DNA from 4 places in the Salinivibrio sp. PR932 genome. Region 1 is predicted to be linked to each of the others. Evidence: predicted binding sites of a transcription regulator. Region 1 holds the regulator's gene; each other region holds the start of a gene.

What was found. Region 1 encodes CRP, which controls carbon source genes, mostly activating them, when cyclic AMP is high. Its sites were predicted from a motif close to TGTGANNNNNNTCACA; they were not measured.
Region 2: a site for CRP is predicted at 5,627-5,642, ahead of BZG84_RS05770 (YbgA family protein). Genes of this name have one in related genera too.
Region 3: a site for CRP is predicted at 3,204-3,219, ahead of malT (HTH-type transcriptional regulator MalT). Genes of this name have one in related genera too.
Region 4: a site for CRP is predicted at 5,694-5,709, ahead of gltB (glutamate synthase large subunit). Genes of this name have one in related genera too.

Annotation. Positions count from the first base shown of each region.
Region 1 is NZ_MUFM01000011.1:30,855-38,474, forward strand. Features, by position in the region: gene BZG84_RS07410 (hydrolase) at 1-60, shown strand, start outside; gene BZG84_RS07415 (YheU family protein) at 209-427, shown strand; gene BZG84_RS07420 (phosphoribulokinase) at 487-1,356, shown strand; gene crp (cAMP-activated global transcriptional regulator CRP) at 1,608-2,240, shown strand; gene BZG84_RS07430 (hypothetical protein) at 2,369-3,235, shown strand; gene BZG84_RS07435 (DUF1338 domain-containing protein) at 3,287-4,081, opposite strand; gene astD (succinylglutamate-semialdehyde dehydrogenase) at 4,092-5,570, opposite strand; gene astA (arginine N-succinyltransferase) at 5,573-6,595, opposite strand; gene BZG84_RS07450 (aspartate aminotransferase family protein) at 6,625-7,620, opposite strand, start outside.
Region 2 is NZ_MUFM01000008.1:45,931-53,550, forward strand. Features, by position in the region: gene BZG84_RS05745 (NAD(P)/FAD-dependent oxidoreductase) at 1-995, opposite strand, end outside; gene BZG84_RS05750 (SDR family NAD(P)-dependent oxidoreductase) at 992-1,723, opposite strand; gene BZG84_RS05755 (nuclear transport factor 2 family protein) at 1,720-2,160, opposite strand; gene phrB (deoxyribodipyrimidine photo-lyase) at 2,160-3,599, opposite strand; gene BZG84_RS05765 (MerR family transcriptional regulator) at 3,590-4,420, opposite strand; gene BZG84_RS05770 (YbgA family protein) at 4,410-5,366, opposite strand; gene BZG84_RS05775 (putative bifunctional diguanylate cyclase/phosphodiesterase) at 5,646-7,620, shown strand, end outside.
Region 3 is NZ_MUFM01000017.1:13,255-20,874, forward strand. Features, by position in the region: gene malQ (4-alpha-glucanotransferase) at 1-302, opposite strand, end outside; gene BZG84_RS09775 (glycogen/starch/alpha-glucan phosphorylase) at 417-2,867, opposite strand; gene malT (HTH-type transcriptional regulator MalT) at 3,362-6,070, shown strand; gene pulA (pullulanase-type alpha-1,6-glucosidase) at 6,263-7,620, shown strand, end outside.
Region 4 is NZ_MUFM01000005.1:186,734-194,353, forward strand. Features, by position in the region: gene BZG84_RS04045 (FAD-dependent oxidoreductase) at 1-1,130, opposite strand, end outside; gene gltB (glutamate synthase large subunit) at 1,142-5,608, opposite strand; gene BZG84_RS04055 (GGDEF domain-containing protein) at 6,235-7,620, shown strand, end outside.

The sequences.
Region 1 (7,620 bases):
CCGCGTTTATGGTTGGAAGAGGCAGTGCCCGCGTGGATAGCTGAGCAACTCGACACCTGATGCCCCTATTCGTCACGATAAATTGTGACTGAATCGACATAGATACACTGCACCTACGCGCATAATTCGGTAAAATGGGAGCTAATTCACAACCTAAGCACGGAGATGGCGTCCGTGCCATCTAGGTGTCAGCAAAAGGTGATGTAGTATGATGGTTCCATGGCAATCTGTGCCAGCCGAAACCTTGACCAATTTAATTGAGCACTTTGTGTTGCGGGAAGGGACAGATTACGGTGAGCAGGAAGTCAGCTTTGCTGAGAAAGTTGAACAAGTGCGCGAACAATTAAAATCCGGCGATGCCGTGATTGTATACTCTGAGCTGCATGAGACAGTGGATATTCGTCGTCAGCGCGATCTCAGACCGTAACACCGCCTCCCATTGTGGGCTGCGGTGTAAATTCAGACTGATCAATGACAGGGCTCGTCATGTCGGCTAAACACCCAATCATCGCTGTGACCGGTTCATCTGGCGCAGGCACAACCACGACCTCCGAAGCGTTTCGCAAGATGTTCAATATGATGAACATCAAAGCCTCTTGGTTAGAGGGCGATAGCTTTCACCGCTTCACGCGGCCAGAGATGGATGTTGAGATCCGTAAAGCACGTGAACAAGGTCGTCATATTAGCTACTTTGGCCCCACGGCCAACGACTTCCCACGCCTTGAGCAATTTTTTAAAGAATATGGCGAACAAGGCACCGGCAAGTATCGTCGTTATCTACACACCTTTGATGAAGCCGTGCCTTATAATCAAATGCCGGGCACCTTCACTCCCTGGCAAGATCTGCCTGAAAATACCGACGTATTATTTTATGAAGGCTTGCATGGCGGAGTGGTGGATGGTGACGTCAATGTCGCCCAACATGTTGATTTACTGATCGGCATGGTGCCTATCGTTAACTTGGAGTGGATTCAAAAGTTTGTCCGCGATACGCGCGACCGCGGCCATTCCCGCGAGGCCGTTACGGACTCCATTGTGCGTTCCATGGACGATTACTTGCACTATATTACGCCGCAGTTTTCTCGCACGCATATTAACTTCCAACGCGTCCCAACCGTAGATACATCTAACCCGCTGAATGCAAAAGGGATCCCGTCACTCGACGAAAGTTTTGTCGTGATCCGCTTTCGTGGCATGAAGAACGTCGATTTTCCTTATTTACTGCAAATGATCAGTGGCGCCTTTATGTCTCGGCACAACACGCTGGTCGTGCCCGGCGGTAAAATGGGATTTGCGATGGAGCTGATTATTCGCCCCTTGATCCAACAGTTGATTGAGAAAGGCAAGATAGGTTAAGCGCCGTAGCGCACTTAACGTGTATTACTTCTCAGGTCGTGATCTTAGCCACATTTTTGCCGAATTTTTAGGCGGTTGGCTTAGATCAAAATCAAGAAATCCAGATAGAAAAAAGATACACTCTTGTTAACATACAGTGAGCTTGTAGCCTGCGCCAAGACCTCGTATTCTGTGCATTGGACTGATGGGTTTCCATTCAGACAAAGACAGGACGTCGTTGCCGGGCAACACATGCAGAGGAAATAAGTTATATGGTTCCAGGAAAACCTCAAACAGACCCTACACTCGAGTGGTTCCTTTCACATTGTCATATTCACAAGTACCCGTCCAAAAGTACTCTGATCCATGCAGGGGAAAAGGCGGAGACCTTGTACTACATCGTGAAAGGTTCTGTGGCCGTACTAATCAAAGATGAAGAAGGCAAGGAGATGATCCTGTCTTACCTTAACCAAGGTGACTTCATCGGCGAACTTGGTCTGTTCGAAGAGGACCAAGAGCGCACCGCATGGGTACGTGCGAAATCACCTTGCGAAGTGGCAGAAATTTCATTCAAGAAATTCCGCCAGCTGATCCAAGTTAACCCAGACATTTTGATGCGTCTCTCCTCTCAGATGGCGCGTCGCCTGCAAGTGACCAGCCAGAAAGTGGGAGACCTTGCCTTCCTGGACGTGACCGGCCGCATTGCACAAACCCTACTGAACTTGGCGAAGCAACCTGACGCCATGACTCACCCTGACGGCATGCAAATCAAGATCACGCGTCAGGAAATCGGTCAAATTGTTGGCTGTTCGCGTGAGACGGTTGGGCGTATCCTTAAAATGCTGGAAGAGCAGAATCTTATCTCAGCTCACGGTAAAACCATTGTGGTTTACGGCACACGCTAATCCTCGCGTGTTGCGATAAAACCGGCGCTTTTGCGTCGGTTTTTTATTTTTATTGACTGGAAACTCATTACCTAAGTTCTACACTTCAAAAACGACCCATCTAACAACTGATTAACAGGATGTCGTTTATGAGAAGCTTACGTCACACCCTTGCTGCATTGCTACTCGCGGCGGTTTCTTCAACTGCTGCGGCGAATATCACCATTGTCCACCCAGAACCACGGGCTGGCTCTGCCCTCGATTTATACGCTATCGACTTGATTGAGTTTTTAGCGGAAAAATCGGGTGAGTCTGTCACGTTACAGGCCTTTCAAGGCCAAATTGGCTCTCAGTCTCGTAAAGTAGAAATGCTGAAACAAGGACGACTGACGGTAGATTGGCTCGGGGCCGACCGTACCCTTGAGTCAGAGTTACTTCCCATCCGTTATCCAGTTTTTCGGGGTCTCTTAGGCCATCGCTTGTTCATTACTAATCAAGCCACCGAACCCAAGCTTGCACAAATCAGTGACCAAGCAGGGCTCAATAATCTGACCATGATCCAAGGGCAAGGCTGGGCCGATGTGAAGGTCTTGCAGTCAGCGGGATTTCGGGTTCGAGAAATTTCAAGCTTTGAGAATATCTTTAAAGCCGTCGATACCGGACGGGCAGACCTCTTCCCGCGTGCGCTTATCGAACCTTTTAGCGAACTGGCAGAGCGACCTCAATATGCAAATCTGTTGGTCGATCCGCACTTAATGCTGATCTATCGCTTCCCGATGTTCTTGTTTGTATCGCCCCAAAACCCAGAGGTGGCGACCATGCTCAATGATGCCTTTGCGGCCGCCTATCAAGACGGATCCTTCATCGAATTTTTTGAGAATGCGCCTCTGGTAAAAGAGACCTTTGAGAAAGCCAATATTGGTGAGCGCACCTTTATTCGCGTCGACAACCCACATCTGAGTAATGAAACTCAGGCGATTGACGATAAATTCTGGCTCGATATTGAAAGTCGCTAAACACAGCCACCCAAAAAAGGAGAGCATCGCTCTCCTTTTCTTCTCTCGCCACTATTGATGCGTACTTTCAAAGATTTTATCAGCCGAGGCGGCGACAAAACCTTGATAAAGTTCACCGTCCGGAAGCGGATACCGTTTCGCAAACTCGTAGAACCCCCCCGGAATATCATGGCGTGCATCGCTAAATTGCACCGGCACGCGATCAGCCATCGTCGAGGATTGCTCCAAAAAGACTGATGCATCCCCTTTGACCTCCCCGCCAGATTCGTTAATGGTAAAACCATTTTGGCGCAAGGTATCGTTAACCGCTTGACAGCTATCATGGTTGTTCAGCTGATTCACGCTGACGGTAAAGTGGTTCGCCCCATAGCCATGCGCTGCCACCCAAGCTGCATATTCACTTTCATCCGCTAACGTCTTGTAGGTTTGCCAATCCAACTCCCACAAACGTCCTTGATGAAGAAAATCGCTCCCTTTCAGCGCATCATCGTCTACATTCGCCACTAAGTCGCGCACGATGGATTGCAATGTTGTCGAGCATTGGCCCACCATCAATTCACTAATAAACACTTTCGGCATCAAAGGGTCGGGATGCTCGTAGTGACGTGCGTTGAGCTTCTTCGCTTCAAAGGTGTACTCACCTTTCGGTTCATAGCCCAACGCAATAAAAGGACGGGCAAGCTTGTCCAGCCCTACATTAGGCAGTGCAAAGGTGCGCAGTGCAATGTGATCATTGATCAGGGGTTGGCCTTCTTCGAGCAACCCATGCACTTTCTGCGCAGAAGGGCAAAGACGCTGGGTGTAGTCTTGCCACAGTCTGTCAAATAACGCTTGGCAACTATCCATGTTGTTCTCCTTAATCAAGAGGCGTGATCCCCGGCGCAAAGCTCTCGGGCAAGGTGACCTGCTCGCCTTCCATCGATGCCATAGGGTAGGCACAATAATCGGCGGCATAATAAGCACTTGGACGCAGGTTACCCGACGCGCCCGGACCACCAAATGGTGCATCCCCACTGGCACCGGTCAATTGACGGTTACGGTTTACAATACCGGCGCGAATATGGTCAAGGAAGTATTGCCATTCACCATCGTCGTCACTGATAAGGCCTGCCGATAAGCCGTAGCGGGTATCATTCGCTTTCGTCAATGCATCGGCCATATCGGTGTAACGCTGCACCTGCAATAAAGGACCGAAGTATTCTTCATCGGGTAACTCGGCGATCCCGCTAACATCAATGATCCCCGGCGAGATCACGGCATCATGGCGATGTTCACAAGCGACGACTGGCTTGCCACCGAGATCGATCAGTTTTTGCTGAGTGGCTAAGATCCCTTCGGCTGCCGCCACAGAGATCTGTGCGCCCATAAAGGGCGCCGGATCATCGAATTGGCCGCCCACACGGATCGTTTTAGTCCACGCTGCCAAGCGCGCCAAGATCTTGTCACCCACCTCCCCTTTAGGAAGAAGCAAACGACGTGCACACGTACAACGCTGACCGGCACTGAGGTAAGCCGATTGAATAATGGTATAAACCGTGGCATCCACACCACTATGTTTATCACTGATAACCAGTGGGTTATTGCCCCCCATTTCCAATGCCAGCATTTTGTCCGGTTGGCCGGCAAACTGGCGATGGAGGATGTGTCCGGTGTTGGCACTCCCGGTAAATAGAAGGCCATCAATACCTCGCGCTTGTGCTAGCGCTTCGCCGGTATCACGACCCCCTTGCACCAAGTTAATCAGCCCAGCAGGTAGACCGGCTTCTAACCAGTAGCCAAGGGTTTGTTCAGCCACTTTAGGCGTCAGTTCGGATGGCTTGAAAACCACACTGTTTCCGGCCAATAGTGCCGGGACAATATGGCCATTAGGCAAGTGACCGGGGAAATTATACGGCCCAAACACTGCCATCACACCAAGGGGACGATGCCGCAGTACAGCTTGCGTACCATTGACGTCTTTTTCCCGCGATCCTGTACGTTCATGGTAAGCGCGCAGCGAAATGGCAATTTTACCCACCATGGCGCCCACTTCGGTTTTGGTTTCCCAAAATGGCTTACCGGTTTCTTCAGCGATGGTACGCGCCAGATCGTCGGTATTGGCTTTCACAATTTCAGCGAAGCGTTCTACCAAGGCTTGGCGCTCGGCAAAATCGGTATTCCGCCAAGTAAGAAAGGCTTGTCGTGCCGCGCTTACCGCTTGTTCAACCTGCGGTTTCGTGGCTTCATTGCCTTGCCAAATACAACGGCTATCAAAAGGGTTTAGCGAAGTCATGACGTCGCCTTCACCCGGCGTCCATTCACCATTGATCAAATGGCCTGCGGTTTGATGTGTCATCCTTACTCCTCCATCGCGATCAAACGGAGTCGATCGCCGTCTTTAACTTGCAGCGCTTCGGCAACCTCTGGCGCAATCACAACGTGATTGGTTTCCGGATCAAGTGCCGCTTTCGCCGCAGTCGCGCGGAAGCCCGCAAAATCGGTATTCGAAATTAAGTAGTGCTGAGCACTGCTATGCTCACGCACGCTAGCCGTCGCATTAAATGAATGGCGGACCGATTCGATATTGTGGCGCAAACACTCGACCGTTGGACCGGCATCAAAGATGTCCACATATCCTCGGCATGAAAAGCCTTCTTTCTCCAACAGACGCAGTGCTGGCCGTGTTTTCGGGTGCACTTGTCCAATCACAGCACGCGCTTCTTCACTCAACAGACTGACGTAAATCGGCAACTTAGGCATTAAGTCGGCAATAAACCCTTTCGCACCGATACCGGTTAGGTAATCGGCCAAAGTAAAGTCAATCGAAAAGAAGTTGTCCTTAAGCCACTGCCAGAACGGCGAATTGCCATCATCATCAGACACGCCACGCATTTCGGCAAAAATCACATCCGCAAAGCGCTCAGGAAACTCAGCGAGCATCAAGAAGCGACACTTGGAAAGCAGTTTACCGTTGAGGCCACCTCGAAACTCAGGACGCAAAAACAGGGTGCAAATTTCCGTCGCTCCGGTGTAGTTGTTACCAAACGTCAGCACTTCAACAATGTTATGGACATTGAGCTTGCGCGATGAGTGCACCACTTTAGTTAAGTGATAACTATAAAAGGGGCTATCGAGGCCGATTGCCGCCTCGATCCCCGTGGTGCCCGCAACCTCACCTGTTTCGGTATCTTCGGCCACCATCAGGTAGCCTTCCATGCCAGGGCTAGTGACGTGCTTGGCAAAGCTTTCTAGCGAATTGTTGATACGTCCTTGTAGCAAATCGGCATCAACCGGCAATGAGGTAAATCCATGACCGGACTCTTCCGCACACAACATCAGTGCATCAAAATCTGACGCACGGATAGGCCGAATAACTAACATCTCAAATCCCTCCGAGTGTAAAGGCCGCCTTATGCAGCAACGACCTTCGCAATAGCACGATCAAGGCGCGCCATACCTTCTTCAATATCCGCTTTGGTAATCACCAATGATGGGGTGAAACGCACCACATTCGGGCCCGCGACCAGCACCAGCAAGCCTTCCTCACCGGCCGCCACTAAGATGTCTCGCGCACGCCCTTCCCACTCCTTGTTGAGTGCCGCGCCAAGCAACAAACCTTTACCGCGCACTTCACTGAAGATGCCGTATTTATCGTTGATCGCTTCTAGACCATCGCGGAACCACTGTTCGCGCTCAATAACACCGTCAAGAACCTCGGGTTTGGTCACTTCGTCCACCACCGCTTCTGCGACCGCACATGCCAAGGGGTTACCGCCATAGGTTGAGCCATGCGTCCCCGGTTTCATGTGTGCCGCTAGGGCTTCGGTGGTCAACATGGCACCAATCGGGATCCCCCCACCCAGTGACTTAGCGGTGGCTAAGATATCGGGAGCGACGCCCGATTGTTGATACGCATAGAAGGTGCCCGTACGGCCATTACCGGTTTGCACTTCATCGAAGATCAGCAAGGCATTGTGTTTGTCACACAGCTCACGTACACCTTCCAAGAAACCCGGCTCTGGAGGAATAATGCCGCCTTCACCTTGCAGTGGCTCCATCATCACCGCACAAGTGCGATCGGAGATATGATCAGCCAGCGCTGCTAAGTCATTGTATGGCAGGTGGGTAATATCACCCGGCTTAGGACCAAAACCGTCAGAATAAGCAGGTTGACCGCCCACGGTGACCGTGAAGAAGGTGCGACCATGGAAACCTTTGCTAAACGCAATGATTTCGCTTTTGTGCTCGCCGTGTTCTTCTTTTGCCCAGCGGCGCGCCAACTTTAGCGCTGCTTCGTTCGCTTCGGCGCCAGAGTTTGCGTAGAAAACACGATCCGCAAATGACAACTCAGTGAGGCGCTTTGCAAGACGCAATGCAGGTGCATTCGTCATGACGTTGCTTAAGTG
Region 2 (7,620 bases), on a different contig from region 1:
TTGTAGGTCAAAGCTGCAGGTTGCGTGTCTATATCTTCTGACACGGGCAGATGATAGTTCCAGCTCGCCCATGCCCCTTTGCGAGTGGGAAGTAGTGAGGTATCGGTATGGAGCACAACCTCGTTATCTTGATACGGAATTGCGCCTAACACTTCACGTTCAGCTGTTGAAGGATCGGCTAGCATCGACAGGGCTTGATCGCTATGGCAAGCAAAAATGACATGATCGAACTGATACTCGCCACTCTCTGTGGTGAGCACAACGCCATGCTGGTGACGGGTTACTTGCCTAACGGGGGTGTTTAATTGGATCTTTTCAGCAAACGCTGGGGTGAGCTTTCTAACATATTCACGCGAGCCACCCGGAATGACGTACCACTGCGGGCGATTTGTAATATCCAGCAAGCCGTGGTTTTGGAAAAAACGGAGGAAAAATGCCAGAGGAAATCCGCGCATATCTGAAAGTGTGGAGGACCATATTGCCGCCCCCATCGGTAAGATATAGTTTTGACAAAAATAGTCGCTAAATCCGTGCTGGTTAAGGAACTCACCCAAGGTGTGCATAGCCAACTGTTCTGATACTTGGCCGCGCTGATGGGCCTCACGCGCCAAACGGTTAAAACGCATAATCTCGGCTAAGAAACGGTAAAACCGAACATTCACCACATTACGTTTTTGTGCGAACAGCGACGCTAAGCTATGTCCGTTGTATTCCAGACCATTTTCATCGTTACGCACACTAAAACTCATCTCAGAAGGCTGTCGACCTACCCCGATTTCTTCCAGTAAACGTTCATAATTCGGATAAGTACGATCGTTAAACACGATAAAGCCCGTGTCGATCGCATAGCGTCCACTCTCAACTTCTACGTCAACGGTCGCCGTGTGGCCACCGAGATAGTCATTGGCTTCAAAGAGCTGAATGTCATGACGCTTATTTAAATAGTGGGCACATGTCAGGCCCGCAATACCGGAGCCGATAATGGCAATTTTCATGCTTGTTTCCTTGTCATGCGTCGAGCAATGGCGATCTGCCATGATGTAGGGAGTAAGGCGATAATTTTCAGGAAATAGGTAAACTTACGCGGAAAGTGAACTTCTGCTTTGCGTTTCTCAAGCCCTGCTTGAATGGCCGCCGACGCTTGCTCGACGGTCACCCGCATCGGCATGGCGAAATCGTTTTTATCCGTTAGTGGCGTTTTAACAAACCCAGGCGAAACGAGTGACACTGTCACTCCTTGATGAGCGAGATCAACCGATAGCGTATTGGCTAGATAACTGATAGCAGCTTTAGATGCGCCATATGCCTCTGCGCGAGGTAAAGGCATGTAACTCGCTGAAGAGCCAACGATCGCCAAATGGGTGCCCGGCACAAAGCTTGCCTGCAAGGCTTCGATACAATTAAGGACGCCAAACACGTTGATATCGAATACGCGTTTAAACAAGGGTACATCGATTTTTCCGTAGTCGATGTATTCACAGGTACCGGCATTTAGGATCACCAAATCAGAGCTTGCTGATAAGGCACCGAGCGCTTGATGGGTTTGGTCCCTGTCTGTGGCATCAAACACTAACGGCTCGAGAGACGCATGATCCTGCTGCATCGCATCGAGCTTGTCTTTGTTACGACCACACGCAATAACGCGCCACCCTTGGCGCGCATAGTCTCGCGCTAATTGCTCGCCAATCCCCGATGTCGCGCCAGTAATCACAACCTGTTTCATTGTCCTAACCTCGCTTTTATATAAGTGAGTAGTCGACCCATCAACGGCAAGGCCTCATAAATCATTTCGCCCATGTCAAAATAGTCGCGGTGACGACTGATTCGCCCATCCGTAAACGTCAAATGCGAGCAACCATGCACCTGTCTCAGTTTGCCTTGTTGTACACGCGGATGAGAAAACGTCATGGTCCACGTCACGAACGCATCACTGTCGCCAGCCGTCGTATGGTGAATATCAAACTGACAGCTGGTGACGTTTTGATACAAAGAAGCAAAGTACGCTAAGAACGCAGATAGCCCTTCAATACGGTGTGCTGGGTCGATAAACACAATGTCGGGGTGGTAGATCGTTTCAAGCGATGCCAAATTGTCTTTACTGAGTGCTTGATAGACTTCCGCAAAACGCGCCACTTGAGTTTGAACGCTCCCGCTCTCCATTATGCAGACTCCTTGGGCTGATTTTTGGCCGCCTCAAAAATCGCTAATGCCTGTTTGCGCTGCTTAGCATGATCAATGATCGGTTTGGGGTAATCCAATGACTGCGCATACTTTTCCGCCCACGACCAAGGTTGATGGATTTGCTTACCAGGCACCTCTTTTAGTGCTGGTAGCCAACGACGTATGAAGCGCCCATCACTGTCGAAGCGCTCCCCTTGGGTTGTCGGATTAAAAATTCGAAAGTAAGGCTGCGCATCGGTGCCAACTGACGCTGACCATTGCCAACCTCCGTTGTTGGACGCAAAGTCGCCGTCAATCAGCTTGGACATAAAGTAGTCCTCCCCCCAACGCCAATCGATGAGCAAGTCCTTGGTTAAAAAGCTGGCCACTATCATCCGCAGGCGGTTATGCATCCATCCAGTGGTGTTTAATTGCTGCATCGCAGCATCCACAATCGGAAAGCCGGTTTTACCCGCTTTCCACGCTTCAAAGCGGGCGTTGTCGTTATCCCACACCACAGACTCTCCCCACTCTAAAAAGCAATGCTTTTTGCTAATACTGGGGTTTTGGGCGCTCACTTCTTGATAGAAATCTCGCCAGATTAACTCTGACAACCAAGTTGCTGCGCCTGAATCGGGCTCGCGCCAGTGCGGATGCTCAGATTGCAGTCGCGCTAAGCATTGGCGAGGGGACAATGCGCCAATGGCAAGATACGGTGACAGCTGACTGGTGCCATCAATGGCAGGGAAATCCCGTTGCGTCTTGTAATCTGCGGCTTGTTCTCGGCAATAAGTGCGTAACTTATCTAAGATGGCTTTTTCCGTGGTCGGCCATGCCGAGACGGCCTCGGTTGGATAGTCAAATTCAATCGGCTCAAGAGAAGCAAAAATAGTAGTTAACCGCGTATCATCAGCACGAGCAGCTGGCGCCTTGAGCGGTGACTGATCCATGCCTTCTAATGCACGTAGACAGGCTTTTTTAAACGGGGTAAAGACTTTATACGCATCGCCTTTCCCAGAACGAATCGTGCCGGGCGCAAATAGATTGCGGTCATGGTAGGCGTACCAATCAATGCCCTGCTCCTCTAGTCGTTGCTGTGCTTGGCGATCGCGATTTTGCTCATTCAGCTCGTATTCACGATTCACAAACACAGCGTTGACGTTCAGCGAGTTCGCAAGGGTTGCGACCGTTTCAGACGCCTTCTTATAGTCAGCGGCTCTTGTCACCAACAGCGGAATGTTAAGTGCACTGAGTTCGTCACGCAGCGCCTTAAGCCTTGCTTCAATCAATCCTGCCTGAATCGGGGCCATATGGTGGGCAGCCCATTGATCCGGTGTTTCCACAAAAAGGCCCACAACAGGCTCGTTTGCTTCGCACGCTGCATGCAGTGCACGATTGTCGAGGCAGCGCAGATCGCGTCGAAACCAAACTAAATGCATAACGGATTGTTCTCCTTGAGTTCTTTTAGCTCGTCTCCATGTACGGAGCAAATAAATGGCTGGCTCACAATGTGAATGTCAGATTGTGCGTAACACTGCCGTAGCTGATTAAGCTGGGAACGATCGAGACGGTGCGCAGCCATCACTGCGAGCGTGGGGATCTTTTGCTCTCGCATCACTTCGAGGATAAGGCCAAGTTGGGAATGTGGCTCACGCAAGATAGTGACGTTGTAACCTTTCTCATTCAGACGCATCGCCATCATGGTGCGCTGATAATCTTCTGTGTCAGTAAGTGTCACTAACCAACAAGGGAACTTACTGTTGCGTTTTGCGTTCGCCAACATTGCCGCTTGGCATTTTTCGATTACCGTACTGCGCCACATATCTTTCTGCAGAGAACAGATGGCGCTTTGCTCCTCATCCAACCACGTATCTAGCGGCGTAAAGACGTGTTCGATGAGCCAATAAAACGGATATTCTTTTAATAAGGTTTCAACGTGCTGGCCGAGTTTTTTCAGTGATAAGTCATGAATCAACTTCATCAGCTCACGGGCTAACGTGTCATCTTCGCTATCTATTTGGGTCTCGGTTTGCGACAGTAACGGTTTCACTTTGCTGATCGGAACACCTTTGTCTAGCCAACGTAAGATCCGACCAATCATGGCGACGTCTTCATCACTGTAAAGACGATGACCTTTCGGTGTTCTAGCCGGAGACAGCAAGCCATAACGGCGTTGCCATGCGCGCAATGTCACTGGATTAACGCCGGTACGATCAGCGACTTGGCTGATCGTCAGCGTGCTTTCGGGATTAGAGTCCATAACGTAACCTCAAGGCATCTGGATACGGCTTCAGATACGCTTGACTAGCAAGGTAATCATCTGGGTGGTTGTGCAAATGGTGAGCAATGAGGGTCAACGGCGCTAACAGCGGCATCGTGCCTTGACGGTAAGCATGAATAAGGTGAGTCAGCTCTGCTTTTTGGCTCTTGTCTAAGTTGTTCTTAAAATAGCCTTGCAGGTGCATCAGCACATTGGTGTGCTTTTTCCGCGTCGCACGGATAGCCAACGACTGCATAAACTGCGTGCGATACTGGTGGAAGAAATCATCAATATCGTACTCCGCGATGTTCGCCATAAAACGGCCCAATTCTCGGTAACGCTCAGGCGAGTGCGCCATCAACACTAATTTGTACCGCGAGTGGAATGCAACCAGTGCTTTTCTTGTCACGCCACTTTCGACACTGCGATATAAATCGTCTAACGCAAATAACCGGAACACAAAATTCTCACGCAGGATGGGATCATTTAATCGGCCATCTTCTTCAATCGGCAGCCACGGCATACGTTCCATTAATGCTTGGGTATACAGCCCTACCCCAGAGATATCAGAGGTGTAGCCATTTTCCCGATAGACTTTGACACGCTCCATGCCACAAGTGGGCGACTTGGCACAAACGATATAGCCACGTAGTGCTTTATGGGCCAATTCATCCGCTTTTCGTTCACTAAAGGCCACCATTTTTTCAGTATGATCTTTGCTGGCGTCTTTGGTCTCAACCAAACGAATGTCGCCCACATTACCCTTGTCTAATAAACGAATCGTCGGCCTTGGCACCGGTAAGCCGATTGCGACTTCCGGACACACAGGGACAAAATTGACATAGGGAGCGAGCTCTTTGGTCACAAACGGGCTGCGTTTATGGCCGCTATCAAAACGCACCTTTTCACCAATCACACATGCGCTAACACCAACTGGAAACGACATGCTTCACCTCTTCTTATCAAGCGGCATGAGCCGCAGAGTTGTACATTTATATTTTGTTGTACAACTCAATGTAGGCGAAGGATCACTTTTGTACAATATTTTTTATTTGTACAAGTTTACTCTGGTTCTTAATGTGCCCTCACGCAGTCCCCTTAACAGCTGCTACGCTTTACCTATCCCTTATCAAAGAGGGAGTCTCAGATTTGTCTCACTATTGATACGACTTGAGTCACTCGTGTCACATACACTTGAAGCCACCATGATATAGCTCTCACGACCATGCCCTTACAGAGAACGACACTAAACATCGATGACCGTCTCTCCATTGCGAAGCGCCCATTTCGACCTCGCGGCCGCGCTATACTCGTGATTGCGATGATCTGCTTTGCTATCCTGATTGCCACTTTTTCCTTATTTAATACCGCACAAGAACAACAACGACTGCGCACCGAGCAGCTATTAAGCGTCGAAGCAAAATCCTTTGCTGACGCGTTAACGCGTCACATGAATGCTCACCTTAATGAACTCAGTGTGCTTGCCAGCGAGATAGAAAAAAACATTCCCTCGACGTACTCGACATGGCAAGCATTAGTGCTAGCCCATCAGGGGAATGACGTTCACTTTCAAGCCTTGTTCTGGGCTGAGTCTGATCGCAAGATTCGTTGGCATTACCCCCAAAGTGACTCAGAAAAGCCCGAGCAATTCCCGTTTGACGTTGTCGGAGACGATAACGCTCAGCTTTCTCATATGGATGTAGAGTCGCTTCATAACTGGCATATTGCGCACCCTATCTATACGCAAAACCGGAATACGCCTGACTACTATCTCGGTGGCACTCTCGATATTGCAGAACATATCAGCCACCTAGCAGCCGATTATCTCGATACATTTCAGAAGCTGACGCTCTACGCTACAAGTGATGGGCGCGCCGTATTCGGGGACATACCACCTAATGGAGTGGCAACAGGACAAGTTGGGCTCACGCTAACCGGCGCTAGCCCCGAGTTTGTCGTCACATTGTGGAACAGCCCTGAATCGGAACACTTTTTATCTTTGCCAATGCTCATTTACATCTCTGGGTTGGTCGTCACGATCTTAGTAGGTATTGCCTTGTATTTAATTGAAATCAATTTGATGGCGAGAAAAGCTGAACAAGCGACCATTGCTCGACTGCAAAATGAAATCGCTCAACGCAAAGACGTTGAAAATCAGCTACATTTTATTGCTAATCATGATCCCCTCACCTATCTGCCAAATCGCCATGCACTGCTTAATCACATTCAGCACACCATTAATAAGACGCTCTCGGCAACGCGTACGCTGTCGCTGATTTGTATCGACATTGATAATATTAAGGAAATCAATGATCTTCATGGCTACCGCATTCACGATGACGTATTAACTACCATCGCCAAACGCTTACAAAATCTATTGCCTCCACAAGCTTATTTAGCCAGAACCAGTGATGAACATTTTGTCATGCTGCGCACCGATCTATCGCCTTTAGAAGCCGAGATACACGCCAAGCAGGTACGCTTGAGTGTAGAAAAAGAATGCCAAGTTCAGGGAGTGACTGTTTTACCTAGCTGCGCGATTGGTGTGGCGTATCGCTATGACACATCTATGCCGGCTCATGAATTACTACGCCACGCCGATACCGCTGCGCATCGAGCACGACAACTCGTGCACCACCGTGTGGTCGTATTTCAAATGGCGATGCGTGACCACCTTCAGCAAAAGCGCGACATCGAATACACCATTCGCAAAGCCATCCAAGGCAATGAATTGATGCTGCATTTTCAGCCTCAGGTTGATTTAAAAACGCAGCGTATCGTCGGCATTGAAGCCTTAGTCCGCTGGCAAGATGAAGGGGGGACTATCATTTCGCCTGACACCATCGTCCGTACTGCTGAAGATACAGGATTGATGCAACAACTGGGGAATTGGATCATTAACAAAGCGCTAGAGCATTATGCCATGCTACTCACTGAGGGTTGCGCACCGCCGATGCTTGCTATTAATGTCTCTGGGCATGAATTTCAAGACAGTTTTCTGGCTGATACGATTTTACAAGCCATCGAACGCCACCAAGTACCAGCAGAGCGCGTGCAAATCGAATTAACCGAGCAAGTGTTTATTGAAAATTTGGAACAAAATCAACAGACATTGCACACGCTCACCGAAGCGGGTATATCACTAGCGATTGATGATTTTGGCACCGGCTATTCATCACTGGCCTATTTGAAACATTTCC
Region 3 (7,620 bases), on a different contig from region 1:
TCACCTTGCTCGGTATCGATGCGCCAGCTAAAGTCACTCTCTCTGGCACTAGTGCCTAAGTGCAACGCAACCTCAAGGGGTTCATCGTCGCGAATGACTTGAACTGGCGACAAGACGCCTTCTTTGTGTTTTTTCTCTGCTGAGGCCAGTAGCGTTTCATCGTTACGGGTGTCATAGCCAAGTGACGTCAACAAATCGTATAAGGTGCTGTCAGGCACAGAGGCTTCAGTGCCCCAGGCACTGATGTAGCGGTCGGCTAAATTTGCCATTTGTGCGACTGTTTTAAGTGCAGGTTGTTTCATCGCATTCTCCGAGGGGTCCGCCCCCTTCTTTTATCGGCCATTGCAGTTATTGTTATTGTGGGTGGCACCCTATGCCGTGCCACCCATTTAGCATGTCAGCTTGGTATCAAAGGCTTAGCGTTTTACCGCTTTCAGTTGCCAAATGTTAGCCACATAGTCTCTAATTGAGCGGTCAGAGCTAAATTTGCCCACCAGCGCGGTGTTCAAAATTGCTTTATGTGCCCACAGCGTTGAGTCACGATAATCGCTATCAATTTGATTATGGGCACGCACATAGTCGGCAAAATCCGCCAAACACAAGTACGGGTCGCCACTGGCCATCACACTATCGAATACCGGACGGAGTAATCCTGGGTGTCCCGGCGTGAAGGTGTCATCCAACAGACTATCAAGCGACGCTTTTAGCAGCGGCTGCTGATGGTATTCGTGATCAGGGTGATAGCCTTTCTCACGCAATGCATTCACGCCTTCCACGTCGAGGCCGAAGATATAGATATTGTCATCACCCACTTCTTCGCGAATTTCCACGTTTGCGCCATCCATGGTGCCGATAGTCAATGCACCGTTAAGCGCCATCTTCATGTTGCCCGTGCCCGACGCTTCTTTGCCGGCCATCGAAATTTGTTCGGACACATCGGCGGCAGGAATAATGATTTCAGCCATGCTGACTCGGTAGTCAGGGATAAAGACCACTTTAAGCTTGTCACCAACCCGTGGATCGTTATTGATCGTCTCCGCCACCTTATTAATCGCAAAAATGATCGATTTGGCGAGCGCATAGCCCGGCGCGGCTTTAGCAGCAAAGAACACCACACGAGGCGTCATGTCGAAATTCGGCTCGTGGATCAGGCGGTGATACAGCGAAATCACATGCAACAAGTTCAGATGTTGACGCTTGTACTCATGAAGACGTTTGATTTGGACATCAAAGATAGCGTCAGTGCTTAGCGTGATATCTAGATGGGTTTTTACCCAATCGGCAAGACGCTGCTTATTGCGCTTTTTCACTGCCATAAAGGCTTTTTGGAACGCTTTGTCATCAGCATACTGGGCAATTTGCTCCAGTTGCTCGAGATGAGCTGGCCATTGATCACCAATTTTTTCACTGATCAGCGCGGAAAGATCCGGGTTACAGAACTTCAACCAACGACGTGGCGTGATCCCGTTGGTCACGTTTTGGATACGGCCCGGATAAAGCGCATCAAATTCAGGGAAGAGATCGCGTTTTACCAACTCAGAGTGCAACGCCGCCACGCCATTAACTGCGTACGAGCCAATCACACAGAGGTTGGCCATGCGCACCATGCGCTCGCCCTGATCGTCAATCACAGACAGCACTTGCTGTTTGCGGACATCGCCCGGCCATTTCGCAGCAACGTCTTGCAAGAAGCGGTGGTTGATTTCAAAAATGATTTCCATATGACGCGGCAGCAAGTGCGCCATTAACGACTCGCTCCATGTCTCCAGCGCTTCTGGAAGTAAGGTATGGTTGGTGTAAGCAAACGTCTGGCTGGAGATAGACCAAGCATCATCCCAGCTCAAGTGGTGCTCATCCAACAACACACGCATCAGCTCAGGAATGGCGATAGTCGGGTGAGTATCATTCAACTGAATGGTTTCATAATCTGGAAGGGCAGCCAGTGGGTGGCCAGCATCTAAATGGCGACGAAGAATATCCCCAACAGAGGCCGCACTGTGGAAGTATTGCTGCATCAAACGCAACGTTTTACCCGCATCATGATTATCGTTCGGGTAAAGCACTTTGGTCAGGTTGCCTGCATCAATTGCGGCTTGTTGCGCACGGGTATAGTCACCATCATTAAAGGCATCGAGCGCAAATGGCGTCAGTGCTCGACCTTCCCATAAGCGAAGTGGATAAACCGTATTGCTTTGATAGCCCACGATAGGCAGATCCCAAGGCATCGCTTGAATATGAAGGCTAGGAACCCATTCACGGCGCGTGTGGCCGTTTTCTTCAATCACCGCCACATGGCCATAAAAGCCAACCGTTTGGGCAAGGTCAGGACGAACCACTTCCCACGGGTAGCCTTCCGGCTCACGCCACGCATCCGGTGCTTCTTGTTGGGCGCCATCTTTAAATGATTGACGGAACAGGCCATACTCATAGTGCAAGCCATAGCCGACCGCTGGATACTGTTGGGCTGCCAGCGAGTCCATAAAACACGCGGCCAAGCGGCCCAAACCACCATTACCCAGCGAAGGATCGCGCTCTTGCTCAAGCAAATCGGTCAGGCCAAATCCAAACTCGCTGACCACAGCCGCAATTTCATCGTAAAGCCCCATGCTGATCAGGTTGTTGCCGGTTAAACGGCCAATCAAAAACTCCAAGGATAAGTAGTTCACACTCTTCGCTTGTTTGATGGCTAAATCGTTTTCTGTTGCAACCAAGTCACTGGTGGTGTGTTCGGCCAGCGCGCGGCCTAAGGCGAGATACCAATCGCGCATCTCTGCGGTTTCAGGGGTGCGACCAAGCTGCGTCAAATGCTGGGTCATACTGGCTTTAAAAGCGCTTTTATCAAATGCGTGTTGCTGTTTAGGCGTCATGTCATCGCTCTCGTAATGGAAGAAAATCTCGATGACAGTCATCCTGCCCAAGCCTGTCGATGCAAACATCCTCCCGAGACAGGAGGAGGAAAGGAGGAGTTGTCAGGGCGTAGAGAGCCACATCACAAGCTGTGAGTGAGCTTGCTCTCATCAATGGAGGAATTTCGTGATATTGAGGTGATAAAAATCACAATTTGAGGGAACACTGACCAAAATACGGCTGTGAAAAAAGAACAATCCCTTTTGTTAATTTTGTGCGCTAACGCAAATTGTGGGGTCATTCATCGTCTCTGGCGTGTAACAGCTTCCATATACTGTATCCGAACCAATAAAATTAGTGACTTTAATCACAATTGAAAGGCGTAGCTGCACCAAAATAGAGCAACTGCACAATTATCAGCGCTGGATCATAGTTTGTGACAGACCAGTTACATACACTTGCGTACAAGGATAAACGCGGCAAAGCCGCACTCGCTGTAAAGGACCTTCTCGCTATGTGGATCCCGTCAAAACTTACCCGTCCCGGCCGTCTCTACAATGCCATCTTGCGCCCGCGCGTATTGGATATCCTCCAACAAGCGCCGCATTACAAATTGGTATTGTTCCGCTCGCCGGCAGGTTACGGTAAAACCACCATGGCCGCGCAATGGCTCTCCGATCAAACCCATGTCGGCTGGTTCAGCATTGATGACAGCGACAACGACAGCTTCCGCTTTATCAACTACTTGTTGCAAGCATTAAATAAAGCGACCCATGATGGGTGCCCCAATACCGTTAAACTGGCAGAAAAGCGTCAATTTTCATCCCTGCGTGCGCTGCTCTCCGATGTTTTCGCTGAGCTGGCTGGGTTACAGTCCACCTGTTATCTGGTATTGGATGACTACCAATTGATCGACAATGAAGACATCCATGAAGCAATGCGCTTTTTTATTAAGCACATGCCCGATAGCCTGACTTTGGTGGTGACCTCGCGCGCGAATCCGCCGCTAGGGACAGCAAATTTGCGGGTTCGCGACCTAATGATCGAGATCGGCAATGAACTGCTTGCGTTCGATAATGAAGAGACCACTCGCTTTTTTAATCAACGTGTCGCCGATGGTGTCGACGAAACCACCGCGAGCACCCTCTGTGCCTACGTCGAAGGCTGGCCATCTGCCCTACAGTTAATTGCGATTCAGGCTCAGCATCAAAAACGGACTCTGATGCAAAGCGCTGCCTCATGCGCCAGTTTTAACCATGCCCACCTGTGGGATTATTTAGTCGAAGAAGTGTTTGATCTGCTGGACAGTGAAACCCGTCAGTTTTTAATGCAAGTTTCCGTACTGGAAATGTTTAATGACGAGCTGGTCTTTGCGCTTACCGAGCGCGAAGACGCGCTCGGCATGCTCGAATCGCTCAACCGCTACGGCTTATTCATCTATCCGTTGGAAGGAGACAATAACTGGTTCCGCTTCCACCATTTATTCGCAGAGTTTCTCGCCCATGAGCGTCAAGCACGGATCCCTCAACAGCAGCAACACTTAAACCAGCAGGCAGCACTGGCTTGGCTAAAGCTGAATACACCTCATCAAGCATTGCGCCACGCCCGCTACGCCGAAGACGATACCTTGATGGCCGATATCCTCAATCAGCACGGTTGGCGTATGTTTAATCGTGGTGAGCTCTCGACCCTCGAAGCGGCTATCGGCCAAATCAGCAATCAGTTGCTGTTCACTTACCCCAACTTAGGTCTGCTACGCGCGTGGTTAGCGCAGAGTCAACACAGATATCATGAAGTCGGCGAACTTCTCGCAGAAGCAGAGCAAGCCTACCAAGAACGTAATATCACGCTTGATATTGATTATCAGGGAAATGCCAACGCGTTACTGGCCCAAGTTGCCATCAATCGCAACGATCCTGACCAAGCAATGGCGCTGGCCGAGCTGGCACTTAGCCAACTCGATAGCGCGAACTATCGCGGTCGCATTGTCGCCACATCCGTTGTGGGGGAAGTAAATCATGTGGTTGGGCAACTTGATCGCGCCCTGTCAATGATGCAGCAAACCGAGAAGCTCGCGCGCCAGCATCAAGTGTATCACCAAGCGTTATGGGCGATTTTACAACAAAGCGAAATTTTGCTCGCGCAAGGCTACGTGCAAGCCGCATTCGAATTGTTGGATAGCGCTGATAAATTGATTGAAGATCAGCAGCTTCATCAAGTTCCCTTACATGAATTTGCGCTGCGCTTGCGGGCACAAATTCTGTGGTGCTGGCACCGATTGGATGAAGCCGAAGTGTGTGCACATAAAGGACTTCGCGTGCTGGAAACGCAGCCGCCGAGCAAACACTTGCACAGTTATTCCATGCTGGCTCGCGTCGCGATTAGCCGTGGTGAGCTCGATAAAGCGTCAAAGTACATCGACCATATTGAACATCTTCTTCGTGAATCGGTTTACCACGTGGACTGGACTGCCAATGCCTCGCTGTCACTGCTCTTATACTGGCAAGCCAAACATGAGCTCACCAATATCGATGAATGGCTCCATCAAGCCGTGCGTCCCGACACTGCCTGCAACCATTTTTGCCAACTGCAATGGCGAAATATTGCCCGTGCGTACTTACAACTGGGACATCATGACAAAGCCCGCGAGGCGTTGGCCTTCTTACGTAAAGAAGCCGATCGCGCATGCCTAGTCACGGATAAAAACCGCAACCTGATTGTGGAAGCCGTACTCGCCAGCCGCGAGCAGGAAGAAGAATATGCGAAAACCTTACTGCAAGAGGCGCTCACGCTAACCAACCAGACCGGCATGGTGGGTAACTTCTTAATCGAAGGCGAGGCTATTGCGCCCTTACTGCACCAATTGCTTCAACAGCAAGCACTCGGTGCATTAGAGCGTCATCGCGCTCAGCAACTGCTGAAAGAAATTGCCAGTCATCAGCGCAGCCGCGCAGTTCACTTTGATGAGGATTTCGTCGAAAAATTAGTGAAACACCCCAACGTCCCCGAGTTGGTACGCACCAGCTCGCTCACGCAACGCGAGTGGCAAGTCCTTGGGCTCATTTATTCGGGCTTGAGCAATGAACAAATTGCTCAAGAGCTCGATGTCGCTGGCACCACCATCAAAACCCATATCCGTAACCTTTACCAAAAGCTGAATATTGCAAACCGCAAAGAAGCGATTGTCACCGCAGAAAATCTACTGCAACTGATGGGAAGTTAACGGGTGAAGCCTACGCCTTTGGCTGTTTGCTAAGGGCGTAGACGCTGATTATTCTCCGCCTACCTTTCGTGATACGTTATTGAATTATTGAAATATTTTCTTATTCATCAGTTGATTTATAACGCGATCACAGTTGGTACAGTTCACCTTTCAGTAAGCTTGGCCTCCCTACAAAACGTAAAGGTCAAGCTGATGAATCATCCGTTAAACAAACATCCTCTTGCACTGCCTTTTACGATTGCCTCGGCGATTGTATTAACAGGCTGTCCGTTAAATGACGATAATCCTAAGGTCGATACAAACCCAACCGCCAGTGTTCGTGATGCGGGCACTAGCGATGCTAGTGTGCTATTTGCTGACGCCGATACCCTGCTCACTCATCAAACCAACGCCACCTCACTCACCTTGTATTACTCCGCGGATGGCACGATGCGCTATAACCCGGACACACAACAGGTGGAAAACGCCACCGCGAGTGTCGAATCTACCCTTGCGACTAGCGATCATTGGCAGACATCGTTTCCCCATTTGCAAGGTAACGTCAAAGGGTTCGATTTTGACTTTGTTGACGCTGATATTGCGCTGAAGCAATGGCTTAAAGGGCAGCTTCTCGCTATCGCCAAAGACGGTGATACCGTATTAACCGCAACCGATGTGCAACCGGCCCGCGCGCTTGATGCCTTGTACGCAGAACACGCCGAAAAACTTAACTTTGGTGCCATCCCTGACGCTGGACACACTGAATTTCGTCTTTGGGCCCCTACCGCACAGCAAGTTTCGCTGGTGCCCTATCAATCGGCGACCGAACAAAACGCGCCCAAACAGCGCCTAACGCCCATTAAAATGGACTTCGACGCCGAGTCAGGAAGCTGGCATGTTGCCACCACGGCGCTGAATCATGGCGACTATTACCGTTATCAACTGTCGGTCTATCACCCAGCCACACACCGTGTCGAACGTCTCGAAGTTACGGACCCTTACTCACATAGCTTGTCGACCAACTCCAGCTATTCACAGGTGGTCGATCTGAATGCACCCGCGCTTAAACCCAGTGGCTGGGATACGCTGAGTGCGCCTCACTCGCAGCAAAATCCCGCCAACAGCGTGATTTATGAGGCGCACGTGCGTGATTTTTCCGCGCTCGATCAATCCACTCCCCAAAATCTGCGCGGTAAGTACCTTGCTTTTACCCAAAACACCACTGAGCCGGTCAAACACTTAACCGCGCTCGCGCAATCTGGGGTTACTCACTTGCACCTGCTCCCCGTGTTTGATATTGCCTCCATCAACGAAGACGCCGCGCAGCGTATCGATGTCACCGACCACTTCTCCACGCTATGTGACAAAGTCCCCTCACTGAAAGAGACCCCAAGGCTGGCCAGTGAGTGCGACAACAATCAAACCATCCAAGCGGCCTTAACGGATTTAGCCACCCAAGACAGCGCTGACACCCCCTATGTGCAAACGGTAATGGCGGCGATGCGTCAGTACGACAGCTTTAACTGGGGTTACGATCCTTTCCATTACACTGTGCCTGAAGGCAGTTATGC
Region 4 (7,620 bases), on a different contig from region 1:
CGGCGGCGACCGGCAGCATCAGGCTCACCGAGCTGGGTTTTTACCACGGTAACCCCGCGCACGTTGCCGTTTTCATCGACTTCAATGCCAAGAGGCTGAAGGTTGAACATAAAGTTCACGCCTTCCTCACGCGCGTTTTTCACCTCGCGGCGCGAGCCGGGCATATTCGCTTCGTCACGACGGTAGGCACAAGTCACACTGGCGGCTTGTTGACGAATGGAGGTACGGACACAGTCCATCGCCGTATCGCCTCCCCCGAGGACCACCACTCGCTTACCTGCCATATCGATGAAGGGTGGCGCGTTCTTCAGTTCCATCACTTTGTAGGTGTTGGAGACTAAAAATGGCAGTGCATCAAACACACCAGGTGCGTCCTCGTTGGCAAGACCAGCACGCATGTACTTGTACGTCCCGACGCCGAGGAAGACCGCATCAAACTCATCAATCAAGGTTTGCATGGCCACATCTTTACCGACTTCGGTGTTGAGACGAAACTCCACGCCCATTTCGGTGAAAATCCGTTGGCGGTTACGCATCACCTCTTTTTCCAGTTTGAATGACGGGATCCCGAAAGTGAGCAAGCCACCAATTTCCGGATAGCGGTCAAACACCACCGGTTTGACGCCATTGCGTACCAACACATCGGCACACGCAAGCCCAGCAGGGCCGGCACCGATTACGGCCACTTTTTTATCTGTCCACTCAACATGTGACATATCGGGCTTCCAGCCCATTTCAAACGCTTTATCGGTGATGTACTTTTCGACATTACCAATGGTCACAGCGCCAAAGTCATCATTGAGTGTACAGTCACCTTCGCAAAGCCGGTCTTGCGGACACACTCGGCCACAGACCTCAGGCAGGCTATTGGTTTGGTGCGATAGCTCAACGGCCTCTAAGATGCGTCCCTCATTGGCCAGCTTTAGCCATTGTGGAATGTAGTTATGTACAGGGCACTTCCACTCACAATAGGGGTTACCGCAATCTAAGCAGCGATCGGCTTGTGCCGACGCTTCTTTTTCGGTGAACGGCTCGTAGATTTCCACGAACTCTATTTTGCGGGTATCAATCGGCTTTTTTCGCGGGTCGATACGCTGCACATCGATAAACTGATATACGTTCTGGCTCATGGATCCCTCCTTTACTGCGCCTGAACTCGCAGCTCGGCAGCGCTGCGACTCTGGTGGCCTAACAAGGTGCTGACATCAGCGGCTTTAGGTTTGACCAAATAGAAACGGTGTACCCATTGGTCAAAATCAGCCAGCAGTTGTTGCGCACGATCTGAACCTGTCAGCTCTAAATGTTGCGCGATCAGTCCGCGTAAGTGCTCTTGATGAATGGCCAGAGATTCTAGCGACAGCGCTTCGACCAACTCTGGATTGATGCGGCGGTTAAAATCGCCTTCCTCATCGAGCACATAGGCAAAGCCGCCGGTCATTCCAGCGCCAAAGTTGACGCCAGTGCGACCTAAAATCGCGACGATACCGCCCGTCATATATTCGCAGGCGTTATCTCCCGCGCCTTCGACGATCGCATGGGCTCCTGAGTTACGCACGGCGAACCGTTCGCCTGCTTTCCCTGCCGCAAACAGCTTGCCACCAGTGGCACCATACAGGCAGGTATTGCCCATGATGGTGGACTCATGACTGGCAAAGGCGGATCCTACAGGCGGACGGATCACGATTTCACCGCCACTCATCCCTTTGCCGACATAGTCATTGGCATCGCCGACAAGGGTGATATTAACCCCTGCCGCATTCCATACCCCGAGGGATTGACCCGCAGTGCCTTGCAATTGAATATCCAGAGGGTTAGCTGCCATGCCTGTGTTGCCATAGCGTTTTGCAATCGCGCCAGAGAGGCTAGCACCGACTGAACGGTCGGTATTGCGTACCGATTTGTAGATGCTGGCTCGTCGGTTAGCGTCAATCGCATCCCCTAGTTCACTGAGCAAGGCTTGGTTGAGCGGTGCATTATCAAAAGGCGTATTGGGCTCACTGCAATATAAGGTTTTGCCCGGCCAGGGTGTGGGCGCCTCGAGAATATGGCTCAAGTCGAGTTTGAGCTGCTTGGCGGTAAAGCCATCAACTGCTTCCAGCAAGTCCGTTCGGCCAATGAGATCGGTGAGCTTTTCGACACCAAGCTCAGCGAGCAGCTCGCGAACTTCTTCGCCTAAGCCTTTAAAGAAGTTCATTACCTGCTCAGGTAAGCCTTTAAAGTAGTCGCGACGAAGCGTGTCATCTTGGGTCGCCACACCGGTTGCACAGTTATTCAGGTGGCAAATACGCAAGTATTTACAGCCCAACGCCACCATAGGCGCGGTGCCAAAGCCGAAGCTCTCTGCACCTAAAATGGCGGCCTTTACAATATCGAGGCCAGTTTTGAGGCCGCCATCGACTTGTAAGCGAATTTTGTGGCGTAAGCCATTTTCCACGAGGGCTTGCTGGGTTTCGGCGAGGCCTAATTCCCAAGGGCTACCGGCGTATTTCACGGAGGTCAATGGGCTTGCCCCCGTGCCGCCGTCATACCCTGAAATGGTGATCAGGTCGGCATAGGCTTTTGCCACACCAGTAGCAATGGTGCCTACGCCCGGTTCGGAGACCAGTTTGACCGATACCAATGCGCTTGGGTTGACCTGCTTTAAATCAAAAATCAGCTGCGCCAAGTCTTCAATCGAGTAGATATCATGGTGTGGCGGTGGCGAAATCAAGGTGACACCGGGGACTGAGAAACGCAATTTGGCGATCTCGGCCGTGACTTTATGGCCGGGCAATTGTCCGCCTTCACCGGGTTTCGCCCCTTGTGCCACTTTGATTTGCAGCACATCGGCATTGGTGAGGTAGTGGGGAGTGACCCCAAAACGGCCCGATGCAATTTGCTTGATTTTGGAGTTACGCTCGCTATTGAAACGGCGTGGGTCTTCACCCCCTTCACCGGAGTTCGAGTGGCCGCCAAGGCGGTTCATCGCAATGGCTAACGCTTCGTGCGCTTCAGGGCTCAAAGCACCTATGGACATGGCCGCGGAATCAAAGCGTTTAAATAGCTCGGTGGCGGGCTCAATGCGTTCAAGCGGTAATGGTGTGTCGGCTTTTTTCAAACGCATTAGGTCGCGCAAGGTTGCCACCGGACGTTCATTCACCGTTTTCGCGTAGGTTTTGTAGTCCATTGCTTCCCCAGAGCGCACTGCACTTTGCAGATTTTTTACTACATCTGGGTTGTAAGCATGATACTCGCCATCGTGGACGTATTTGAGTAACCCACCATGCTCTAGCGGCTTACGTTTAATCCAAGCACGACGTGAAAGGTTGACTAAGTCTTGCTGGAAGTCATCAAAGTTCGCCCCTTGAATGCGGCTTGCGACACCTTTAAAGCAAAGCTCTACCACATCGTCATGCAGGCCGACCGCTTCAAACAGCTGCGAACAGCGGTAAGAGGCAATGGTCGAGATCCCCATTTTTGACATGATTTTAAATAGGCCCTTGTTGATGCCATTTCTAAAATTCACCATCACATCGCGATAGGGCTTTTTGATTGCGCCAATGTCGACTTGATTGGCTAGTGTTTCGTAGGCGAGGTATGGGTAGATAGCCGTGGCACCAAAGCCGAGTAATACGGCAAATTGGTGCGGATCACGTGCACTCCCGGTTTCAATGATGATGTTGGCATCACAGCGCAAGTTTTCGCGGACCAGACGCTTTTGCACCGCCCCGACTGCCATAGCGGCAGGGATAGGGAGTTTGTCTTTATTGATACTGCGATCAGACAGGACTACCAGTACCGTGCCATCGCGCACGCAGCGCTCGGCTTGATCGCAAAGATCTAAGATGGCCTGCTGCAGATCTTTCTCGTTCGGATCGTAGTTAATATCGAGAATGCTGTTGCGATAATAGGTATCGTCGAGCTCGAGTAACTGCACCATGTCTGAGAACAAGAGCACTGGCGATTTAAACGCGACGCGCTCAGCGTGGCCATCAGTCTCGCAGAAAACGTTCATTTCCCGGCCGATACAGGTGGCCAGTGACATCACGTGGTTTTCACGCAAGGGATCAATGGGTGGGTTGGTAACCTGAGCAAACTTCTGACGGAAGTAGTCACTCACACAGCGGGGACGAGAAGATAGTACCGCCATGGGCGTATCATCGCCCATCGAACCGGTCGCTTCTTGACCGATATCCCCGAGCACCTTGACGACTTGCTCGACTTCCTCGTTCGACATCCCAAACAGCTTTTGGTAAACCTTCAGTTGGGTGTCTTGCAAGCTCCGGCTGCCTTCGCTGGCATCATCATCAAGTTCTTCAAACGGGGTCAAGCGACGCACGTGAGCATCGAGCCATTCCCGATAGGGGTGGCGACTTTTCAGTTCATTATCGATTTCCGCTGAGTGCCAAATTTTGCCTTCTCGGGTATCGATCACCAGCAATTCACCCGGGCCAACACGCCCTTTTTCAGCGACCTCATCAGGCGCGTAATCCCAAATGCCAATTTCAGAGGCGAGGGTGATGAATTTATCTTTAGTGACCACATAACGCGCAGGGCGCAAGCCGTTGCGGTCGAGATTACAAGCTGCATAACGGCCGTCAGACATCACAATACCGGCAGGACCATCCCATGGCTCCATGTGCATGGAGTTAAAGTCATAGAATGCACGCAGCTCATCATCCATATCCGGATGGTTTTGCCAAGCGGGCGGCACAAGTAGACGCATGGCGCGGAAGAGATCCATGCCACCGGACAAAAATACCTCAAGCATGTTATCTAGGCTCGACGAATCCGATCCTGATTCATTGACAAAAGGTGCGGCCTGATGGAGGTCTGGCAATAAGGGCGAGTTAAATTTGTATGCCCGTGTTCGTGCCCATTGGCGGTTACCTTCAATGGTGTTGATTTCACCATTGTGGGCAAGGTAACGAAACGGTTGAGCGAGCGGCCAGCGTGGTTGCGTGTTAGTACTAAAACGCTGGTGGAATAAACAGATCGAAGACTCGAGGCGTAAATCGGCCAAATCGGTGTAAAAGCGCGGCAAATCTGCCGGCATACACAAGCCTTTGTAGACGATGGTTTGGGTCGACAGACTGGTAATGTAGAAATCTGTGTCGTCAGCTAACGCTTTCTCTGCGCGGCGGCGCGCAATATACAGGCGACGTTCTAAATCGCGTGCGCGCCAACCGGCCGGGCCGTTAATAAAGACTTGTTCGATAACGGGGAGTGATTGCTTGGCGATTTCACCCAGCACGTCAGGGTTGGTTGGTACCGTACGCCAACCAACCACGGAGAGTGTTTCGGCACCAATTTCTTGTTCAAACACCGCGCGGGCGCGCTGCGCTTTCACCGGATCTGTGCTCAGGAAAAGCATTCCCACCGCATACAAACGGCTCAGGTTCCATTGGTTTTGTTCGGCAATAAGGCGAAAGAAACGGTCGGGCTTTTGGAGCAATAACCCACAACCGTCCCCGGTTTTACCATCGGAGTTAATCCCTCCGCGGTGGGTCATGCGATCAAGTGCGGAAATGGCGGTACGAACCAACTTGTGGCTGGGCTCACCTTCTTGATGGGCGATCAAACCAAAACCACAGTTATCCTTTTCCAACATTGGGTTGTACAGCGACATTGCAATTCTCCCTTGCTACTGCGTCACTCGCAGTGATTGCATTTATTGTCGTGATCCTCCTGACCACTCTGAAAGCGTCTAGGACTGTGACAGCTCACCCGTTATGTTGTGTTTTTTTAACGGGAAAATCGCGTGCTTGTAAGTAATTAAATTACTGATTTTCAACGCGATGCCTAGCCTGCCGTATCCAGAAAGCGCTATTCAGCGACCTTTCAAATTAACGGCAAAGCAGTTAAAGGTCAAATTTTATTATGCAGCCTTTATGCACCATGAAGCTTGGTGTGATGTCAATTAAACACCTGATATTTTCAGGTTTTGTGCCAATTTTTTCGGGAATAATAGCTATTCGCGTTTATGCTGTTTTGTTAAATAATTATTAATTTAAGGCCAAATTCGAGCATAAATTCTAACCAAAGAAAGAAATAAAGCAGGGTGCGTTTTATGTCTTCAGTTTCATAGCAAGATACGCTGTGATTTGATGTAAAAAAATGACAACTGACAGTAAAAACCTGTGAGGCACGTAGCCATGTATTTTGAGAAAACTGTGGCAAAATAGCGCTTCTATAAGCGACGCAACGGGAAAAGATGTCGCGAATCAAGGATGGTTGTGATCACACAGGAGCCGCATGGCATTTTTCATTTTATTTACATTTCTTGTTTTAGGTGCGGTGCTTGGCTACGCGTGGCGTGCGCGACAAGAAACCGTCGCGTTAACCCATTGGCGAGTGTATATGGCTGATCTCGATACGCCCCATGCCATTGTTACCGCCGATGAGGGTGACATCTTGTATGCCAATGCTGCTTGTGTGGAGGCATTTTCATTGGTGGACAGCAAAAACCACTTTAAAACGGCCAATGAGCACCAACGACAAGCGGTACGCGCCTTCATTGTTGCTCAGCAGTGGCCACGTCCTTTCTCTAATGTCGAAGCTAAGGTCAAAGCGCCTGGCGCGAATCGAGTACGCATTGGCGTGCGCTTGTCGGGCTTACCCATTCGTTGTCGGCGTAAAAAAGCATGGTTAGTGTCGCTAGCACCGCTGGCGCGCCACGCGCAATGGCAGTTACAGCATCAAGAACATGGTGTTTTGCTTAGCGTGATTAATTCGTTGGCTGAATTGGTTTGCTTTCAAGATGTCGATGGCAATGTGGTGGGAACCAATGCGGCCTTTGACCGCTTTTGGCGAGGCCGCGAGCAAGAGGGCATTATGTGGCATGCCGATCAGCCGTTGTCTGGCTCAAAGACGGTGCGTACTTGGGCATCGCAGTTAAACGGCGAAAGCTGTTTGCTCGAAACTAATATCACGGCGCTTAAAAATGATCAGCAACAGGTGGTTGGCACCTTGAGCATCAGTCATGATGTGACCGACTGGCACCAAATGCAGCAAAGTTTGCAACGCGAGGTGCATCATCGCCAATCGGCTGAGCAAGCGCTTCAGCAACGGAGCAATTTACTGAGCGCGATTTTTAATGCCAGTGTGGATCCGATTGGCATCTTTGATCAGGACTATTACCACCTTGCCTGTAATCAAGCCTATGCCGATGCGCTCGGGGTCTCCATTGAAGCGCTTGAGACCTCTCCAGCGCAAGAGGTCGTCGATGCAGATATTTTTGATCAGCATCGTCAGCGCGATCAGCATGTACTGGATACTGGGGAAACCGTTACCTATGAAGATGTGATTTGGCGGCCCAGCGGCGAGCAAACTTGGTTTGAAGTGACGAAATCGCGTATTGATGATCCGGTGACTGACAGCTTTGCAGTACTGGTGATGGCGCGCGATATCACCGAACGTAAGCACACCCAACAACAGCTAGCGGATGCGATCATGTCATTCCAAGAAATGAGCTTCGTGGATAGTTTGACCCAAGTGGCGAATCGACGCAGCTTTGATGAGCAATTGCGCAAGTTATGGCGGTCACACGCCCGTGAACAAACACCGCTTGCCTTGATCCTCTGTGACATCGACCATTTCAAACTTTACAACGATAATTATGGCCATCAACAAGGCGACTGG